DNA from 3 places in the Pantoea sp. B9002 genome. Region 2 is predicted to be linked to each of the others. Evidence: predicted binding sites of a transcription regulator. Region 2 holds the regulator's gene; each other region holds the start of a gene.
What was found. Region 2 encodes LexA, which represses DNA repair genes until DNA is damaged. Its sites were predicted from a motif close to TNCTGTATGTACATACAGNA; they were not measured.

Region 1 (5,462 bases), on a different contig from region 2:
CAGTCGGGGTTTCAGCCAATTGCAGCGCGGTGGTAATGCCCATCAGGTTGAGCTTTTTCGATAAGCGCCGGCCCACGCCCCACACCTCTTCGACCTTGACCAGTTTCATCAACTCGCGCTGACGGTGTGGCAAGGAGAGATCCATCACGTTCTCGGCTTTGGTCCAGCGTTTGGCAGCCCAGTTGGCGAGCTTGGCGAGGGTTTTGGTCGGCGCAATGCCGACACCCACACGCAAATGGGTGTCCCGATAAATGCGGTCGCGAATGTCGCAGCCTAACTGTTCGAATGTCATGCAGGCGTTGATGCCGGTGACGTCAACGAAGGCTTCGTCAATGTAATGGAAAGATGATCAACCATGGACATCAATTAATTTTATTAAATTTAATAGATTATCTTCCTGCTATCATGTCCATAGAAATATGCATTTTTAATGGTATCTAGCCGGGATATGTCCATGGCCTAAAACTGCCGTCGTTATCCAATATCTTTCTCGCCAGACAGCAAGTTGACAACCAAAACGTTGGAAATGGCATGGAATGCCAGTTGTAACCTGCTGGAGTGATTTTCAATCATGATCAATCCAGTCACTACACAAGTAGACAGTTCCGCCAGTTACTGCGGCGTTAGAGGATCCAGCAGAGCATGAGTCGATGTTGAAATTATTGGCATAACAGCCCAATGGAGCGCTTCTTTCGGAGACTGGAAAATGAGTGGATACCGGTCATCGGCAGCATGGTCTTTAGATAAGCTTGCAATACAATTGCAAATTATATCAAGGGTTATTACAGTGCGCTTAGACCATACGAATATGACTGCGGATTACCACAAAATGTATCGGAAAATCGGTACTGAAGAAATCTGAAGAGGTGGTCATTTTTAATTCTGCACTACACAATGCATCAGCAATACCTTGCTTTGGGCATGGTGTTCGGCCTTTTGCAACTAAGGCTGAGCGTTTATAGGGTATATTACCTCTGGTGCTTCATTGACCAAACCCAATTAACAACTTACGGTTGTATCAATTATTGGGGGGCGGGTCAGTGATGTTTTCGTGGATTACCATTTATACTTCATTTGACCCTAGGACTACAGATGACTGGCTATCTTGAAACGATCGCTCACCCGTGGACACTTCAACACATACAAACAGCGATGATGTCTGATTTCAGTGCAGTACAGAAATCCATTGACAGAACAGATGGTGGACAGCTCTGGAATGGAATTAACGAACTTGACGATGCTGTTTGGGTATTTTCAAGAAGTACTACGGAATTGTTAGATGAAATAACTATCTTTGGTGAGAGAAGTAAGGATGTATATTTTTGGAATAAAATATATGAGAAAAATGAAAGTGACTTTGTACGTGAGGTGAAACGCAAGTTATATTATAGCACTTCATCGTTAATGACTGTAGTTGATATCGCACGTTCATTCAATAAAAGATGGCCTTTAGACGATATCTTTGAACAAAGAAATAAATTCTTTTCCACTCCGGGTCTCCATGATTTCCTACAAAATTTACGTAACTTCAGCTCCCACTGGCGTATAGCACAGGCAAACTGGAGAATTAGTCATGATTCAATCACGGGCAAAAGAACTGCTAGTTTTATTGTCACAAAAGATGAGTTGCTGGAATGGAAGGGCTGGGGAAGTAAGGCAAAAGAGTATATTGAGAGTGCAGGTGATAGTATTGATATATATGATATTTTTACTCAGTATAAAAAACATGTTCAGCAGTACTATGAGTGGCATAAAGGAGCCATTTTAGTAAAATACGCTCCTACGTTGCGCCCCTTCTTTGAGTACAAGAAAATCCATGAAGGGCTGCAGCAGAAGTTTAAGTGGAATATGATTATTTCTTTTTTTAAGCCAGGTATGAATGCATATGAACATTTGATAAGACATCTTACTAATAAACAGATTGAGATAGTTTTTTCGTATGAGCATCGCAGTGAGCAGCAAATTGATGCTCTAATTAAAATTCTGGATGTGGATGGCATTTGTGATGTGGAACTTAGAAATAAGCTAATGCGCATTTTCGGTGTTTCTATTTGAGTCGTATAATAATATGTTGCTAACTGAATTTTGAGTAAATTAATTTCTCTTAAGTATTTTAGGATTTATAAATGAAAGAAATTGAAGTTGAAGGTACGTTGAGTAGTATTACCGCTAGTTTGACCGAAGTAGCGGTAAACTTTAAAACTTTATGGTTTAGAGGTCAGCCTACTTATGGTCATAAATTACTCCCTAGTATTTTCAGGCAAGGTCCTTCTTTTGGTGTTATATATCACGAACAAAAAATGCTTCAAGAATTTAAAAGACGTTATCCCGACCAATCGAATACTCATAAAGATACATATGAGTGGCTAACGTTAATGCAACACTACGGCCTCCCGACACGTTTGTTGGACTGGTCAAGTAATTTGCTTGTAGGTCTTTATTTTAGTTGCATAAATGATTTAGATTGCGATGGTTCGCTTTTCATTTTTGACCCGACCTACCTGCATGATACTTATGAACTAAATGAGTTCCTTGAGATGCAGGTACAAGAGAAGTCTCGTGCAGATTTTTTCCAGAGACTAATCTATCGTCTTGACGAAGAACTGGATGGTAGTTCTAAATTAAATGGCATATCTATTCAGGAACTTAGAAGCAATATTTTCAAACGTTCTCCATTTTGTGGCCTTTCAACCGGTAGTTCAGCTTCTTTTGATAGCCTAGAGCTGAAGGTAGATCTAGAAAATACTAAGGATATCAATGGGAAAATGATTCCCTTCGTTTTCTCCGATGTAAAAAGAGCTTTTTCAAATATAGTTCCATTTAAAGCTCCGCACCTCAATCCTAGAATAAGACAACAACATGGATATTTCACCTTTCATGGTGGGATGTTTGTTGATGGTGATGAGTTTATTCCGGTTGGCGAACTGGAGAATGAAATGTATTCTGGGGATTCATTAATAAAAATGAGGATAAGAAAAGAAACCAAGCTTAAACTCCTTAAAGAGTTAGAATATGCAGGCATCAAAGAGTCAACTCTTTTCCCTGAAATGGAGTACCAAGCTAGGGAGATTAAAAAGTTATATTCTTTAAATTACTAAATTTCACAAAGATATAGCCTTAAGATAGTAATTTTATCTTTATTAGTATGGCAGGATAAATGTCACTTAAAGCGTAACGTGAATGCTATGTCCATGATAATTAATTGATCAAAAAACACACCTCGCTTATTTGAGTTATCTCCGCCGGGAACCTATTCCCTGTAGTCTGCTCAGATTGCACTTTTTCACATACTAAACAGGTGGATTGGGGTGTGTATGACCACTTCTAGCGTTATATCCACTTCTGCTAGGTGTTCTTTTCTCATCCTAACTTGCGCGTAATCGGCCGTGAAAATTAATTTCCTTCCTTACCAAAGGCTTCACTAAAACTTCCGATAATCGGCTTGATCGATCGAGTAGTTAGATATTACTGTATATTCATACAGCACTGTCGGAATTGCAATTATGAAATTTTTCAAACCAGAGGAAATCTGCGCCATCTTAGAGTTTCCGTTGTTCAATGACCGAGTACCTTGTGGCTTTCCGTCACCAGCTCAGGACTACATTGAGCAGCGATTAGATCTGAACGATCTGCTCGTCAGTCATCCCAGTTCAACCTATTTCATCAAGGTTAGCGGTGACTCTATGATTGAAGGTGGAATCAACGATGGTGATATGTTGGTTGTGGATAGCTCCATTAAAGCCGAACATGGTGACATCATCGTAGCAGCGCTGTCAGGTGAGTTCACCGTTAAACAGCTCATGATAAAACCTTTCTTGCATCTGAGGCCCATGAACGCAGCACATGCCATTATCCCCATAACCGACCCAGATCAATTCGAAATCTTCGGCATCGTAAAACACTCAATCAAAACAATGGTGCGCTAATGTTTGCGCTGGTTGATGTGAACTCGTTTTACGCTAGTTGCGAAACGGTTTTCAGACCTGATTTACGCGGCAAACCAGTACTGGTTTTAAGCAACAATGACGGATGTGTAATAGCTCGTTCCGCTGAAGTGAAAATCCTGAAAATTCCCATGGGAGCACCGTATTTCAAATTAAAAGACGAGATAAGAAAGCATAAAATTCATGTATTTAGCTCTAATTATGCCCTATATGCAGACATGAGTAATAGAGTGATGACAACTCTTGAGGATATGGCACCTTCTATTGAGATATACAGTATTGATGAGGCTTTTTTGGATCTTACGGGTGTCCGTAACTGCCGGATTTTGGAGGATTACGGTCGAGAGATTCAGGCGCGCGTTAAGCGCGACACACATCTGACGGTCGGTGTTGGCATTGCCCAAACCAAAACACTTGCAAAACTCGCCAATCACGCCGCTAAAAAGTGGACAAAAACAGGTGGTGTATTGGATCTCTCGAATGCAGAACGTCAAAGAAAACTGATGTCACTGATTCCTGTAGAGGACGTGTGGGGTGTTGGCCGACGCATTAGCAAAAAGCTCAACGCCATGGGGATCACTACGGCTAAAGACCTGTCAGAGCAAAGCACCTATATCATTCGTAAACATTTCAATGTAGTGCTAGAGCGCACTGTCCGTGAATTGCGGGGAGAGCAATGTCTAGAGCTAGAGGAATTCGCTCCAATAAAACAACAGATAGTGTGTTCACGATCATTTGGTTTTCGCATAACTGAATATTTGGATATGCGGCAGGCGGTTTTCACCTATGCAGAACGGGCTGCGGAAAAGCTTCGTAATGAAAAGCAATATTGTAGGCAGGTAGTCGTATTTGTCCGGACCAGTCCGCATGCCGTTGGAGAAACCTTTTACGGGAACCAAGCAACGGGCAAGCTGTTTACACCATCAAATGATACACGCGATATTGTCCGTGTTGCTATGGATGCGCTTGATTGCATATGGCGAGATGGACATCGGTATATGAAAGCAGGGGTTATATTGGGAGATTTTTTCAGTCAGGGCGTATCGCAACTCAACCTATTTGATGAATTTAAACCACAGGCTAACAGTGAAGCTTTGATGCGCGTTGTCGATGGCTTGAATCAGAGTGGAAAAGGGAAATTATGGTTTGCAGGGCAAGGGGTTCAGAAAGCTTGGGCAATGAAGCGAGAAATGCTCTCACCGGCCTATACAACTAAGTATTCGGATCTGCCTATCGCTAATTAACATATTACTTGGTGGCACAAGAAAAAATACTGCTCCTAAATGATCCGACCAGGCAATGCTAAGTTCCATCTTCGGCAGAGTTAGTAGTAGTGTTGGATATAGATAAATTAAGAAGGGAATTTTAGCAAGAAATATCGAGTTATGGTTGTGCTCATTTTTTGATGGTAGAGAACCTCAAGCTTAGGGATGTCTTCATGTGTTTCATGAAGACACTTAAAATATAAGTATTGAACAGGAATTGTTAATAAAATTATTTGATTAGTTATATGCAATC
Region 2 (5,462 bases):
CAATGCTGGGTTAGCCAGCACCGCGGAACTCCAGGTGGAAGAGGCTACGCCGGTACCGCCCATTGCGTCGTTACGCGCGTCGTACCATGTACCTGCTGCCAGAGCTGAGGAAGAAAGAAATACTGCATTCAAACCAACAAGATAAGCTACTTTTTTGTGCCTGAATAATGTCTTCGCCATGAGCCTGCCATCACCTTTGAAAAGTCGCTGAATCACTCACCGACTGAAAGTTTAGTTAGCCGCTATTCTGAACCCTGGCTAACGCTTCATTGCTGTGAATTAAAAGGAAATAGCACTGCTATTCGTAGAATTGGACGCTTACGCGCCATTCCGCTGTGTTTTTATGCAGAAAAATTAACAGTGAGTAAATTGATACCAGAAATTACTTAAGACCTTTTGAACCATAGACGCTAACCCGGTGAGTTGCAAAGCAAAATCCGTGTAGCCGTTGCGCTGCCTGGCCGGACACATTTTGCAGGCATAACGGTTACAGCAATATTTATGGGAAAATGACGAAGGTAATCTATTGATTGAGGGGAATTTTCTTAGGGATTTTAAGGACAATAAGCAATCACAGCAGCGTAAAAATTTGTGTGATAAAATAACATCACCTGCAACCCGGAGAATGCTTATGTCAAACCTCACGCCAGAACAACTTCTTACCCAGGCTGAATCACTTTGCCTTGATCGCGGCGTGCGCCTCACCAATCAGCGCGCCGAAGTGTTGCGCTTAATGGCAGAGCAGAATGGTTCGATAAGCGCTTACGATTTGCTGGATCAACTGCGAGTCAGTGAACCCCAAGCAAAACCGCCCACCATCTATCGCGCGCTGGATTTCCTGCTGGAACAGGGATTTATTCATCGCGTAGAGTCGAATAACAGTTACGTGGTTTGCCATCATTTTGATGAGCCAGCACATACTTCAGTGATGCTAGTGTGTGACGGTTGTGCGGCAGTTAGCGAAAAACAGGCTCATGGCGTGGAAAAGACCATTGCTGCATTAGCGGATCAGGCGGGATTTTCTCTGCGACATACCGTGATTGAAGCACATGGCCTGTGTGAGAATTGCGCAGAAGTGGCAGCTTGCACGCATCATGAAAGCTGCGAGCATGACCATCAAGTCGAGAGTAAAAAGCGGGTAAGAAAATAGGGAGGCACGTCCTTGTGCCGGGCCAATCACTACGCTAAATGATTGGCGGGTAGGAGCATCATCCGTGAAGTGAGATTACCAGCGGTAATCTTTATTGGTTGTTTCCCAATCTTTTACTTCTTTCTCGGCCTGGTCTTTACCATAACCGTAGCGTTCCTGGATTTTACCAACCAACTGATCGCGTTTACCTTCGATCACGGTAAAGTCGTCATCGGTCAGCTTGCCCCACTTCTCTTTAAATTTGCCTTTGAACTGCTTCCAGTTTCCGCTCACTTCGTCTTTGTTCATAATAATCCTCCACTACATCCTGAGTGAGATAGATATATTGCCTGCTTAGCTGGCGATATACCCAGACAACGCGCTACTCATGTGCGCCGTATAAGGTAATTGTAGTAGCCGCTTCGCAGTTTGCAGAGAAATACAGATTAATCTGTAGGTTACGCTTCGCTTATTCAGGCGTTGAACCAGCTATCGCGCTGCCAGTGGCCACGCCAGATCAGCCACAGCGTCAGCCCACGTAACGCCAGGAACACCGTCACCGCCAGCCATAAACCGTGATTACCGAGCCACGGCAGCGTGAGCAGCGATAGACCGTAGCCGATCGCCGCCATCACCATGCTGTTACGCATCTCACGCCCGCGCGTCGCGCCGATAAACATGCCATCCAGCAGATAGCACCAGACGCCAACCAGCGGCAGAATCACCTGCCAAATCAGATAGCGGTCAGCCATGTCACGTAGCGCTTCCAGTGACGTCAGCATTGCCACAATCTGCGGACCGGTAAACGCGTAAATCAGCGCAAAGATGGCGGCGACGAAGCAAGCCTGCCGACAGGCCGCATGCCAAATCAGCAACAGTCGGCTGCGATCTTTTGCGCCAACCGCTTCACCCGAGCAGGCTTCAACCGCGTAGGCAAAACCATCCAGCGCGTATGCGGTGAAAGTGAGGAACATCAGCAGCACCGCATTGACCGCCACCACATCCGGGCCAATGCGTGCGCCAAGAATGGTGAGCGACGCGAAGCAGATTTGCAGCATCAAAGAGCGCAGCATAATGTCGCGATTGAGGCGGAATAGCCGCGCCGCATCGCCGCGCCAGCTGCTTTTTAGCATTGCGAAGTGGATACCGCGCATTTTCAGCACACGCGCCACCATCCACAAACCCACGCCCAGCGTGACATATTCTGCCAGCGCGGTAGCCGCCGCCGCTCCAGCCACACCCCAATGCAGTTTGAGCACGAACAGCAGATCAAGCAGGATATTCACCAGATTGCCGATGATCAGCAGCACCATCGGTGCCCGCGCGTACTGCACGCCCAGCAGCCAGCCCAGAATCACCAAATTGGCCAAGGTTGCCGGCGCACTCAGCCAGCGAATCTCAATGAATATTTTTGCCTGCTGCTGCACTTCCGGGCTGCCACCCATCAAAGCTGCCGCCAGGCTGCTGACCGGCGTTCGCAGCACCATAAACAGCACACCAAAAACCAGTGCAATCAGTAGCGGTTGGGTTAAGGCGCGCGCCAGCGCAGTTTTGTCATTGGCACCAAATGCCTGAGCGGTGAGTCCGGTGGTGCTCATACGCAGGAACAGCAGAAGCATAAAGATGAAGCTGGTTGCGGTTGTGCCCACGGCGACGCCACCGAGGTAGATCGGGCTATCGAGATGACCAATAACGGCGGTATCCACCACGCCCAGTAATGGGACGGTGATATTTGACAGGATCATCGGCAGCGCTAGCCGCCAGAGTGTTTTATCTGAAGAGGAAAACAGCTGCATCAGCCCATTCCGTTGTGTGCGGTAATCAGCGTAATGGCGCCAGCGTGAGCCGCAGAAAGAGTCACAGAGAAGTAAAACAGCAGACTGCGGTCAGCGCAAACACGCACCGCCGCAGTTGAGGAGGATCAGAAACTGATCAGAGCCACTCGCCGTTGCGCACAATCCCGACAGCTAAACCTTCAACGGTTAGCGACTGCTCACGTGTATCAACAACAATCGGCTGGAAATCGGTGTTTTCCGGCAGCAGATGCACAATCGCGCCCTGCTTTTTCCAGCGTTTAACCGTGACTTCATCATCAATGCGCGCCACGACAACCTGGCCGTTACGCACTTCCTGCGTTTTATGTACCGCTAACAGATCACCATCCATAATGCCGATATCTTTCATCGACATGCCGCTCACGCGCAGCAGGAAATCGGCGCTCGGTTTGAAGAGATTAGCATCCACCTGATAGTGGGCTTCGATGTGTTCCTGTGCCAGCAAAGGTTCACCGGCAGCGACGCGGCCAATCAGTGGCAGCCCTTCGCTCGGTTCTTCTTCCATCAGCAAACGAATCCCGCGCGATGCGCCGGAAACAATTTCAATTACGCCTTTACGCGCCAGCGCTTTCAGATGCTCTTCAGCAGCATTGGGCGAGCGAAAACCCAGTTGCGCAGCAATTTCCGCACGCGTTGGCGGCATGCCCGTCTGGTTAATATGGTCGCGAATCAGGTCATAGACCTGTTGCTGCCGTGCAGTTAACGCTTTCATCCCGCCCCCTGGTTGTTTATACAGTCGCTGTGAGTATATACAGGTATTCGCGAAATGAAAACCGTAACAGAGGGAAAAATCAGCGGTTTGATGAATCTGGAATCCCTATCTCAAATGCGTCCAGAGCAGCGCGATCCAGACGAACAGAGCCAGTAAGATAGTCAACAATACGGCAGCCGAACCCATATCTTTGGCGCGGCCCGCGAGCGGATGTTGCTCCTGCCCGATGCGGTCCACCACCGCTTCGATAGCGCTATTAAGGATCTCAACGATGATAACCAGCACTACCGAGCCAATCATCAGGATGCGGGAAATGGTATCTACATCCAGCCAGCAAGCCACGAGAATGGCCACCAGCCCGGCAATGGCTTCCTGCCGAAATGCGGCTTCGTGCTGCCATGCGGCACGCAGGCCCTGCCAGGAATAACCGGCGGCTTTCACTATTCTTACTAAACCGGTGACGTTATTTGCCATGTCTATGGAACCCTTGAACTATTTTGACGTCAATGTGTGGGCAGTATGAGGCGGCAGAGCCACAGACCTTCGCTGCGCTTTCTGGTATGCTTGCCGCGCTTTGCTAACAAGAGGCTTAAAGTTGTCTATGTCAGGTTGGCGTAAACTCTATTACAAATTATTGAATTTACCACTCTCTATTTTGGTAAAAAGTAAGGTCATTCCGACCGATCCTGTCTCTGAACACGGGATCGATCCGACACGTCCGGTGATGTATGTTTTGCCTTATGATTCAAAGGCTGACCTGCTCACACTGCGTGCTCAATGCCTGAAACATGATCTGCCCGATCCGCTGGCTCCGCTGGAGATCGATGGCACCTTGCTGCCGCGCCACGTGTTTATTCACGATGGCCCACGCGTCATTCCCTATTTCGTGGCCAATCCCGAATCGGTGAAGCTGTTCCACGATTATCTGGATTTGCACCGCAGCAACCCGCAACTCGATGTGCAAATGCTGCCGGTCGCGGTGATGTTTGGTCGCGCGCCGGGACGTGAAACATCCGGTGAATCCACGCCGCATCTGCGCGTGCTCAATGGCGTGCAGAAGTTCTTCGCCATTTTGTGGCACGGCCGCGACAGCTTTGTGCGCTTCTCGCAAACCGTTTCGTTGCGCCAGATGGCGACCGAACACGGCACCGATAAGTCGATTGCACAGAAGCTGGCTCGCGTGGCGCGTATTCACTTTGCCCGCCAACGTCTGGCCGCTGTCGGTCCGCGTCTGCCTGCGCGTCAGGATCTCTTCAACAAGCTGTTACAATCCAAAGCGATTGAAAAAGCAGTAGAAGATGAAGCGCGCAGCAAAAAGATTTCGCATGAGAAAGCCCAGCAGAACGCCATTGAAATGATGGAAGAAGTGGCGGCGAACTTCTCGTACGAAGCGATTAAAGTCACTGACCGCGTGATGGGCTGGCTGTGGAGCCGCTTGTATCAGGGCATCAACGTTCATGGCGGTGAGCGCGTGCGTCAGCTGGCGCAGGATGGTCATGAGATTGTCTATGTGCCCTGCCACCGCAGCCACATGGATTATCTGCTGCTCTCCTACGTGCTTTATCATCAAGGCCTGGTGCCGCCGCACATTGCTGCCGGTATCAACCTGAACTTCTGGCCAGCCGGCCCGATTTTCCGTCGTCTGGGCGCGTTCTTTATTCGTCGTACCTTTAAGGGCAACAAACTCTATTCCACCGTGTTCCGTGAATATCTCGGCGAGCTGTTTAGCCGTGGTTACTCCGTTGAATACTTTGTGGAAGGCGGACGTTCGCGTACCGGTCGTTTG
Region 3 (5,462 bases), on a different contig from region 2:
CCATCACCAGCATCACGGCTGCGGCGAGGATCAATCCGGCGGGCAAAAACACGCGCGGATTTGAGCGGTCCGATACCGAACCCATGATGAATTTCGAGAAGCCGTAAGCGATGGAAATTCCCGATAGCGCAAAGCCGAGATCGCCGCGCGAGAAACCTTGTTCCACCAGATAAGGCATCGCCAGCGCAAAGTTCTTACGCACCAAATAGTAGGCGGCATAGCCAAAAAATATGCCCAGGAAGATTTGCCAGCGCAGGCGACGATAAAGCGGATCGACCCGATCATCGGCCACTTGCGAGCGATGCGGTGCAGGTTTGAAGATACTCAACATGAGTGTGGCCCTCCAGGGCGCGATATAGTTATGAGTTCCCAGCAGGTTGGGGCAAAAACAGGCAGTAAAAATGGCAAAGCGAAGTTTCCATTTCGCGCAAAGGATAGTGATGGTCACGCGCGGTTACTGTGACATGTGACACATATGTTACAGTTTTATGACAATGAAGAGCGATAAAAACCAGCAAATGTTGTATTTCGAGCATTTTTATCCAGAAGAAAAGTCGGGAAGTGAATGTTGTGTGACGCTATTTCGTTCACTTGTAAACCAGATAGTTCACCCCGATTTCGACAGTTTGTTTACACTAGCGGCACTGTTCATTTTGGGATCGTTACCGTGCCGTTACTGATCGTTACCACCATTCTGTGGTCTTTTTCCTTCAGTTTAATCGGGGAATACCTCGCAGGTCAGGTGGATTCCTGGTTCTCTGTGTTAATGCGTCTGGCGCTCGCCGCCATCGTCTTCCTGCCGTTTCTGCGCTGGCGCGGTTATCGTGCTTCCACCATCCTGCTGTATATGCTGGTAGGCATGTTGCAGCTCGGCATCATGTATTTGCTGAGTTTTGAAGCTTATCTATATCTCAGCGTGACCGAGTTCCTGCTGTTCACCGTGATGACGCCGCTGTATGTCACGCTGATCTACGATTTGCTCAGCCGACGCCCGCTGCGTATCGGCTATGCCTTCAGCGCGCTGCTGGCAGTAATCGGTGCGGCGATTATTCGTTACGACAAAGTCAGTGACCATTTCTGGTTCGGCTTGCTGCTGGTGCAGGCGGCAAACATCTGCTTCGCCATCGGCATGGTGGGCTACAAACGCCTGCAGGAAACTCGCCCTATGCCGCAGCACACCGCGTTTTCGTGGTTCTATCTGGGCGCGGTGATTATCGCGGTGATCGCCTGGAGCTTGTGGGGCAATCCGAACAAACTGCCGACCACGTCGCTGCAGTGGGGCATTCTGGTGTGGCTGGGCGTAGCGGCTTCAGGTTTGGGCTACTTCATGTGGAACTACGGCGCTACGCAGGTGGATGCCGGCACGCTGGGCATTATGAACAACATGCATGTGCCAGCGGGCTTGCTGGTGAATCTGGCGATCTGGCAGGAAAAACCGCATTGGCCGAGTTTTATCGCTGGCGCTGCCGTGATTTTCGCATCCCTGTATGTGCATAAACGCTGGGTGCTAGGCAAGACGGCCCAAAGCAACGCATAGGCAAAGAGGGAAGGGATAGCGCGGCAGAGGAGCAAAGCATCCGAGCCATGGATGGCGAGGCTGATCCACAGGGAAGTGGTTTCCCTTTGCGATCTGCCGCGCTATCCCTGACCCGGCTCGAACAAAGAAGCGATTAACCCTTCTTAACCGGCGCCGGACGATGAATCATCGTCAAACCTTTCAGGAAATTACGCAGAATCTGGTCACCGCATTCGCGGAAATTCTTATGGTCTGGGTTGCGGAAGATCGCGCCAACCTCAGCCTGTGAAATCTTAAAGTTCGCTTTCAGCAGCACATCCGGAATATCGGTGGTCTTCAGCTCAAACGCGATACGCAATTTCTTCATAAAAATGTTGTTATTCATGCGACGCTCAATCGAAGGCGCGGGCGCATCTTCACTCTTACCGCGACGGTAAAAAATCAGACCGTTAAGGAAGTAGCCCATCAATACATCCGGCAGCTTGCGAAACGCGGCATCGTCATCTTTCTTCATCCACGCCTGCACGTCTTCCAGCGGTACTTCACTTCCCGCCAGGGCAAAAATCTCCACCACTTTGCTATCGCTCAAATCAAGCATATAGCGCACGCTGCGCAGAACATCGTTACTCATCATGGTGAAACTCTCTTGGTCGCGGGTTGAGGCGGCGCATTATAGAGCAGGCGGGGCAGGGATAACAGCGCGGGCGACCTTCGCCGCCCAACAACATCAGGATGAGGTAGTTTGCAGTGAGCCGGGACGCGCAGCATCGCGCACGAAGGGCAGATGTTCACAGGCATGCTGACGGGCAAACCGCACAAAGGCTTCCATCACCGGCTGACGCTGCTCGCCTTCGCGAACGGCGGCATACAAGCGGCTCCACAAGCCATCGCCCAAGGTCTTCGTCACCACTAAACCCTGCTGCTCAAAATTCTCTACCACCCAATGCGGCAGCGCGGCGATGCCCATGCGCGCCGACACCATTTGAATCAGCAACAGCGTATTGTCCACGCTCTTCAAGGCCGGACTGACGCCCGCAGGCTGCAGGAAATGGCGCCACACATCCAAACGCTGACGCTGCACCGGATAGATCATCAGCACCTCATCGGCCATATCTTCCGGGGCAATATGCTCAAGCTGCGCCAAAGGATGATCCGGCGCCATCACCAAACGCACTTCAAAATCGAACATCGGTGAATAGAACAACCCGCTGCGCGGCAAAATATCGGAGGTCAACACCACATCCAGCTCGCCCTGCTGCAGCGCGGGTTGCGGATCAAAGGTCACGCCGGATTTGAAATCCATCACCACCTGCGGCCAGCTCTGGCGGAAATTATTCAGCGCGGGCGTTAGCCATTGAATACAGCTGTGACACTCGATGGCGATACGCAACGTGGCCTGATGTGGCTCATGACACGCCTGCAAAGCCTGCTGAATCTGCGGCAAAACCTGCTCAGCCAACTGCAGCAAAATCTCTCCCTGCGGCGTAAAACGCAGCGGCTGGCTTTTGCGCACAAACAGACGAAAGCCCAGCCGCTGCTCCAGATCGCTGAACTGGTGAGACAACGCCGATTGCGTCTGATGAAGCTGGGAGGCGGCGGCGGCTAACGAGCCGGTATTCCGTAACGCCTGCAGCGTCCGCAGGTGTTTGAGTTCGATCATGAGAATCCTTCACATCGAGATTGAACAAATTGCGCTTGAGGAACATACAGTACCCGCAGATTATGGCGGTGTAAACATCTGGACGGCTAAACATCTCTGCACGCTACTCAGCTAAGAATATCTGGAGAACAGAAAATGACCATTCTGAACCATACACTCGGTTTCCCTCGCGTCGGTCTGCGTCGTGAACTGAAGAAAGCACAGGAAAGCTATTGGGCAGGTAAAAGCTCACAGGAAGAGCTGCTGGCGGTGGGGCGCGAACTGCGCGCCCGTCACTGGCAACAGCAGAAAGAGGCGGGCGTCGACCTGCTGCCGGTGGGGGATTTTGCCTGGTACGATCACGTACTTACCACCAGCCTGCTGCTGGGTAATGTGCCAGCACGCCACCAAAACCAGGATGGCTCGGTCGATCTCGACACGCTGTTCCGCCTTGGCCGTGGCCGCGCGCCAAGCGGTGAACCGGCGGCGGCGGCGGAAATGACCAAATGGTTCAACACCAACTATCACTACATGGTGCCGGAATTCACTCAAGGCCAGCAGTTCAAACTCACCTGGACGCAACTGCTGGACGAAGTTGATGAAGCGCTGGCGCTCGGGCACAAGATTAAACCGGTGCTGCTGGGGCCGGTTACCTATCTGTGGCTGGGTAAAGTGAAAGGTGTGCCGTTCGATCGCCTGTCACTGCTCAAAGACATTCTGCCGGTTTACCAACAGGTGCTGGCTGAACTGAAAAAACGCGGTATCGAATGGGTACAAATTGATGAGCCAGCACTGGCGCTGGAACTGCCGCAAGTGTGGCGCGATGCCTTCAAACCGGCTTACGCCGCGCTGCAGGGCGAAAGCAAACTGCTGCTCACCACCTATTTCGACAGCATCGGCCAGAACCTCGACGTGATCAAAGCGCTGCCGGTGCAAGGTCTGCACGTTGACCTGGTTCACGGCAAAGACGACATCCAACAGTTGAACAGGCAGATTCCCGCGGATTGGCTGCTCTCCGTCGGCGTGATCAACGGACGTAACGTCTGGCGTGCCGATCTCAGCAGCTGGTTTGCGCGTCTGCAGCCTCTGGTGGGTCAGCGCCAACAGTTGTGGATCGGATCATCTTGCTCGTTGCTGCACAGTCCAATCGATCTGAGCGTGGAAACCCGACTCGATGAAGAGGTGAAAAGTTGGTTCGCCTTTGCCCTGCAGAAGTGCGCTGAGCTTGCACTGCTGAGTCATGCGCTGAACAACAATGATGCCGCTTCGCTGGTCGAGTGGAGCGCGCCGATTCGTGCGCGAGCCAACTCCACGCGCGTTCACAATGCCGCCGTCGGCGAGCGTCTGGCGAAAATTCAGGCGAAAGACGTTGAACGTGCCAGCAGCTACACCGAGCGTGCCAAAGCGCAGCGTAACCGCTTTAACCTGCCAGCGTGGCCGACCACCACCATCGGTTCATTCCCGCAGACCACCGAAATTCGCGGCCTGCGCCTCGACTTCAAAAAAGGCAACATCGACGGTGGTAACTATCGCACTGGCATCGCCGAACACATCAAACAGGCGATTGTTGAGCAGGAACGTTTGGGCCTCGACGTGCTGGTGCACGGGGAAGCAGAGCGTAACGACATGGTGGAATACTTCGGCGAGAACCTCGACGGCTTCGTGTTCACCCAAAACGGCTGGGTACAGAGCTACGGCTCACGCTGCGTTAAACCACCAATTATCATCGGCGACGTAAGCCGTCCGCAAGCCATCACCGTTGAGTGGGCGAAGTACGCGCAGTCGCTGACCGACAAACCGGTGAAAGGCATGCTGACCGGTCCGGTAACGATTCTCTGCTGGTCGTTCCCGCGTGAAGATGTGAGCCGTGAAACCATCGCCAAACAGATTGCGCTGGCGCTGCGTGACGAAGTGGAAGATCTGGAAAAAGCCGGTATCGGCATTATTCAGATTGATGAACCGGCACTGCGCGAAGGCCTGCCGCTGCATCAGTCCGATTGGGCTGCATATCTGACCTGGGCGGTGGATGCGTTCCGTCTTAATGCCGCCGTGGCGCAGGATGAAACCCAGATCCACACCCACATGTGTTACTGCGAGTTTAATGACATCATGGACTCGATTGCTGCGCTGGATGCGGACGTCATCACTATCGAAACCTCACGCTCCGATATGGATCTGCTGGATACCTTTAAGGAGTTCGACTATCCCAACGAAATCGGTCCGGGCGTATATGACATTCATTCGCCGAACGTGCCGAGCGTGGAGTGGATGGAAGAGTTGCTGCGTAAAGCAGCGCAGAGCATCCCG

Region 1: umuD (translesion error-prone DNA polymerase V autoproteolytic subunit) is a predicted target of LexA. The motif match lies at 3,467-3,486, and genes of this name have one in related genera.
Region 3: metR (HTH-type transcriptional regulator MetR) is a predicted target of LexA. The motif match lies at 3,209-3,228, and genes of this name have one in related genera.

What each region holds. Positions count from the first base shown of each region.
Region 1 covers NZ_JACAPA010000003.1:142-5,603, reverse strand. The annotation lists partial or broken gene umuC (translesion error-prone DNA polymerase V subunit UmuC) at 1-334, opposite strand, end outside; partial or broken gene HX773_RS25870 (IS3 family transposase) at 476-852, shown strand; gene HX773_RS02060 (hypothetical protein) at 1,093-2,055, shown strand; gene HX773_RS02055 (FRG domain-containing protein) at 2,127-3,098, shown strand; gene umuD (translesion error-prone DNA polymerase V autoproteolytic subunit) at 3,504-3,926, shown strand; gene umuC (translesion error-prone DNA polymerase V subunit UmuC) at 3,926-5,188, shown strand.
Region 2 covers NZ_JACAPA010000002.1:38,150-43,611, reverse strand. The annotation lists gene traF (conjugal transfer protein TraF) at 1-180, opposite strand, end outside; gene zur (zinc uptake transcriptional repressor Zur) at 632-1,150, shown strand; gene HX773_RS00925 (CsbD family protein) at 1,226-1,438, opposite strand; gene dinF (MATE family efflux transporter DinF) at 1,603-2,925, opposite strand; gene lexA (transcriptional repressor LexA) at 3,062-3,676, opposite strand; gene HX773_RS00910 (diacylglycerol kinase) at 3,782-4,150, opposite strand; gene plsB (glycerol-3-phosphate 1-O-acyltransferase PlsB) at 4,278-5,462, shown strand, end outside.
Region 3 covers NZ_JACAPA010000053.1:54,344-59,805, forward strand. The annotation lists gene glpT (glycerol-3-phosphate transporter) at 1-331, opposite strand, end outside; gene HX773_RS22530 (carboxylate/amino acid/amine transporter) at 668-1,537, shown strand; gene HX773_RS22535 (DUF1456 family protein) at 1,671-2,150, opposite strand; gene metR (HTH-type transcriptional regulator MetR) at 2,244-3,176, opposite strand; gene metE (5-methyltetrahydropteroyltriglutamate--homocysteine S-methyltransferase) at 3,312-5,462, shown strand, end outside.